DNA from 2 places in the Fenollaria sporofastidiosus genome. Region 2 is predicted to be linked to the other one. Evidence: riboswitches for the same ligand, from Rfam matches in the RefSeq annotation. Region 2 holds a riboswitch; the other holds the start of a gene.
What was found. A riboswitch is a leader RNA that binds a small molecule or an ion and turns the genes downstream of it on or off. The one in region 2 is predicted to bind S-adenosylmethionine.
Positions count from the first base shown of each region.

Region 1: it holds a riboswitch for S-adenosylmethionine, as region 2 does, so the genes downstream of both, KO172_RS04185 (methionine ABC transporter ATP-binding protein) here and metK (methionine adenosyltransferase) in region 2, are expected to answer to the same signal.

Region 1 covers NZ_OW968186.1:859,373-861,784, reverse strand. The annotation lists gene KO172_RS04190 (methionine ABC transporter permease) at 1-50, opposite strand, end outside; gene KO172_RS04185 (methionine ABC transporter ATP-binding protein) at 47-1,045, opposite strand; SAM riboswitch class I at 1,114-1,208, opposite strand; gene KO172_RS04180 (hypothetical protein) at 1,360-2,016, opposite strand; gene KO172_RS04175 (adenylosuccinate synthase) at 2,101-2,412, opposite strand, start outside.
Region 2 covers NZ_OW968186.1:256,537-258,948, reverse strand. The annotation lists gene KO172_RS01285 (MATE family efflux transporter) at 1-1,008, shown strand, start outside; SAM riboswitch class I at 1,063-1,156, shown strand; gene metK (methionine adenosyltransferase) at 1,209-2,399, shown strand.

The sequences.
Region 1 (2,412 bases), 600 kb from region 2:
GTTTCAGGAAGTGCTGGTAAAACTATGTCCATTATCTCCTTGAATCTCATGCTATCACCTCCGATACCTCTGCACAGTTATCTTTAAGATACTTAATAAGCTTTGCTTTCTCATCTTCTGAGCCGCGAAGCTCGATAACCATGTAGCCAAGCTCTTCGTCTAAGACGTTACTGATGTTACCGTCTATGATGTTTATGTCAACGTCAAAGGTCTTCATTGCGTTACTTAATACAGGAGTCTTAACTGTGTCCTTCGAGTAAGAAAGTCTGATTAGCGTTCCACTGAAAGCACTGTAATCAAGCTCTATATCAGGAGCTGCCTTCTTGATAAAGCTTTGTGCAAGCTTTGTCTTTGGGTTTTTGAAAAGCTCTGTAGTAGTGTTTTCTTCTATAATTCTTCCATTTTCCATAAGAGCAATTTTGTTCGAAGCATCCTTTGCCGCTTCCATTTGATGAGTTATCATTATGGTAGTCGTATCAAAGTCATCTCTTGCTCTTTTGTATAAATCTATGACCATCCTAGTACTTTCTGGATCAAGTGCACTTGTCGCTTCGTCTGAAAGTATGATCTCAGGCTTAGATACAAGGGCTCTTGCTATGGCAACTCTTTGTCTTTGTCCGCCAGATAATTCGCTTGGATATGCCTTCTCTTTATTAAGTAGGCCAACATAATCAAGAAATTTTCTCGCTTCAGCCTTTTTGTCTCCCTTAAAACCATTTAAGCTTAATGGGAATAACACATTGTCTAGAACTGTGTATTGACTGAAAAGGTTGAAAGTTTGAAAGATGAAAGCGATTCTCTTTCTTAAAGCTAAGAGCTCTTTTTGCTTTAAATTAAAGATGTTCACTCCGTCTATGATTACTTCTCCTCCGTCAGCTTCCTCAAGTCTGTTGAGTAGTCTAACAAGAGTCGACTTGCCTGCACCAGATAAACCTATGATGGCTAAGATGTCTTTCTTTTCTGCTTTGAAACTTACATTGTCAACAGCATTAAATTCTTTGCCATCTACCTTGTAAGTCTTAATTAAATTTTTTGCTTCTATCATAAGCTCCTCCTTTCTTGGATAAATCCAATAAAAAAAACCCTTTACCAAAAGATAAAGAGTAAAGTGTATCGTCATCTCTCGGTAATACCGCTGGAATTGGCACCTTGATTAAACAGGTTGCCGGGCTTCATAGGGCCAGTCCCTCCGCCTCTCTGGATGAATTATATTGTGTTTAGATTATACATGTCCTTTTATATTAAATATGTGATTTGAATCACAAATATAGATTTTTTTATAAAAAAGTGTATCTTTTTATAAATTTTCTTTATAAATATAGTACAAGCGAGACAATGTAATGCCCCGCTTAATTTTAATTAATCTACTATGTTTATGGTGATGCTGCCACTCTTATAATCACATAGCTTAGCAAGTTCATCACTTAGAACTATAGTAATTGTGTCGCCAACTTTTAAGTCTTTAAATGTAATTAACACCTTTTCTACATAATGATATCTAAGAAACATTATATTATATATAGCCTTTGTTTTTATTTCAAAAAGATTTTCAGAATCAAGATATGGAAGCCTCCTTTTAAATGTAAGCGAATAGTCTCTTACTAACTCTGGGTCAACGTTATCATATGATAAATTAACACTGAAAGTATTATTTTCAAGTTCATTAATAGATAGCACCTCTTCTTCACTGAGTGGAGCATCATTCATCGAAAATACTGGATTAATTGTAGCGGCCACTATTTTATTTTTTAAATCATCATCAGCTTTTTCGTTCATATTACTAAGTATACCTTTATAAAAATCAAGCATTTTTTTATTCGTATATGCTTTAATGTCTAAATCTATAATTTTTTTATTAAGCTTCTTATTTTCTTTTTCTAGTTCACTTATTCTTGTCTCTTCAGTCATTTCATTCTTAGTTTCAATATCATTTTTGCTTTCTTTCTTTGTATTTGTGCAGCCAAAACTCATTAGTAAACAAAGCACTAAGAGAAATAAAGCTATCTTCTTATTCATACTACCATCTCCTTATAAGTATTATATCACAAATACAATTTTTTACAAAAAAACTACGCTCATATACACAAGCGTAGTTAATCTTTATCTTATTATCATTTCTTCTCTCTTTGGTCCTGTAGAAATGTATTTGAATTTCTTACCAAGTTTTTCTTCGATGAACTCGATGTAGTCCCTTGCTTCTTTTGGAAGTTCTTCGTACTTTGTTATGCCTCTTATGTCGCTCTTCCAGCCCTTAAGTCTTTCCAAAACAGGTTTTGCTTTCTTAAGCTTGGATGTGTTAGGAAATTCATCTGTGATCTCGCCATCGATGTCGTAGCTAACGCAAACTGGTATTTCATCTAAGTAGCTAAGTGCGTCTACGACCATGAAGGCAATATCTGTTGCGCCTTGCAT
Region 2 (2,412 bases):
ATACAGACACCAGATGAGGTTATAGATCTTGCGACATTATATATGCGCATCTACTTCATGGGTATGCCAGGCTTTATGCTATACAACTTCGGCGCATCCATACTAAGAGCGGCAGGTGACACTAAAAGGCCGCTATACTACTTAGCCATCTCAGGCGTGATGAACATAGCACTGAACCTATACTTCGTTTTAGTATTAAAGATGACGGTAGATGGTGTTGCTCTTGCAACTATCATATCCGAGGCTTTCTCAGCCATGCTTATAGTTTTGTGTTTAATGAAGAGCGACGGCTACCTAAATCTAAAGCTAAACAAATTAAAGATAAACTGGACAAAGTTTGCAGATATGCTTAGGATAGGTCTGCCATCAGGCTTTACAGGAGCGATGTTTAGTATATCAAACGTGCTTATACAGTCCTCAATCAACTCCTTTGGTAAGCTTGTAGTTGCAGCGAACACTGCAGCAGGTAACATCGAAGGCTTCGTCTTTATGGCGATGGATGCCATATACCAAGCTGCTCTTGCCTTCGCTTCGCAAAATATGGGAGCCAGAAAGCTTGACAGAGTTGATGAGATACTTAAGAAGACCATAGTCATGGTGTCAGCCGTTGGACTTGTCTTAGGTGTTGGCTCCTTCCTTGCAGGAAATTTTCTTCTTGGACTATATACACAGAACCCAGAAGTTGTTAAGATTGCCATGCTAAGGCTGGGAGTTATATCGACAACCTACCTTATCTGCGGCATCATGGACGTCTACTCAGGGGTCATTCGTGCTATGGGCTACTCACTAACACCTATGATCATAGCCATCGTTTGCATATGCGGCTTCAGAGTATTTTGGATACTAAGTATATTCCAAAAGTATCATGAGCAATGGGTTTTATACATTTCGTATCCATTGTCCTGGTTATTGACAACTATAGTCTACATCTTCACATATATGGTAGTGAGAAAAAAGGTTGCAGAACGATTTGCAATCGAAGAATTGAAAGAATTAGAAAATATTTAAAAAGTCCTTGACAAAGATTTGATTACTATATATAATATGAAGTGAACTTAATAAGTCTCATAAAGAGTGACGGAGGGACTAGGCCCTGTGAAGTCCGGCAACCTGCGAGCAAGGTGCCAAATCCTACAGCAAAGCTGAAAGATGAGAAGAACGAACCTTCAGCTATGAAGGTTTTTTTATTGTTTTATAGGAGGAAGATTATGTATAAAAAACTATTTACATCTGAGTCTGTTACAGAAGGTCATCCTGACAAGGTCTGCGACCAAATATCAGATGCATTACTAGATGCGATACTAGAGAAAGACCCAGAAGCAAGATGCGCAATCGAAACTACTGCATCAACTGGCTACGTTTTAGTATCAGGACAGATAACAACAAACTGCTATGTTGACATGCAAGCTGTTGTTAGAAGAGTTATAGCTGACATAGGTTATACAAGAGGAAAGTTTGGCTTCGATGCAGAGAACTGTGCAGTCCTTGTATCAATCGAAGAGCAATCTAAGGACATAGCTCTAGGCGTTGACAAGGCGCTTGAGACTAAGGAGCATTCAAAGGATAAGTACGACCTAATAGGTGCAGGCGACCAAGGTATGATGTTTGGTTATGCATGCAACGAAACTAAGGAGTATATGCCACTTGCCATCTACCTAGCACATAAATTATCAAGAAGACTAGCAGAAGTTCGTAAGGACGGTACACTAAGCTATCTAAGACCAGACGGCAAGACACAAGTAACTGTTGAGTACGACAATGGTAAGCCAAAGAGAGTTCACACTATAGTTGTTTCAACACAACACAAGGAAGGCGTTAGTCTTGAGAAGATTAAAAAGGACATCATAGAGAATGTTATAAAGCCAGTTGTTGATCCAAAGCTAATGGACGACGAGACTATCATCTACGTGAACCCAACAGGCCGCTTCGTTATAGGTGGACCAAAGGGCGACACAGGACTTACAGGTAGAAAGATTATCGTTGACACATATGGCGGCTACTGCAGACACGGCGGAGGAGCCTTCTCAGGTAAGGACGCAACAAAGGTAGATAGATCTGCATCATACGCAGTAAGACACGTTGCTAAGAACCTAGTTGCAGCAGGACTATGCGATAGATGCGAAATACAAGTAAGCTACGCGATAGGTGTTGCAAAGCCAATATCAGTTAACGTTGATACATTCGGTACAGCGAAGCTTGATGAGGCAAAGATACTAGAGATTGTTGAAAAAGTCTTCGACCTACGTCCAGCCTTCATCATCGACTACTACGATTTAAGAAGACCAATCTTCCACAAGATTAGTAACTACGGACACTTCGGCCGTGATGATATAGAGCTTCCTTGGGAAAGACTTGAAAAAGTTGATGAGATTAAGGCACTTTTAAAAGAATACAAATAAAAAAGATAGTATA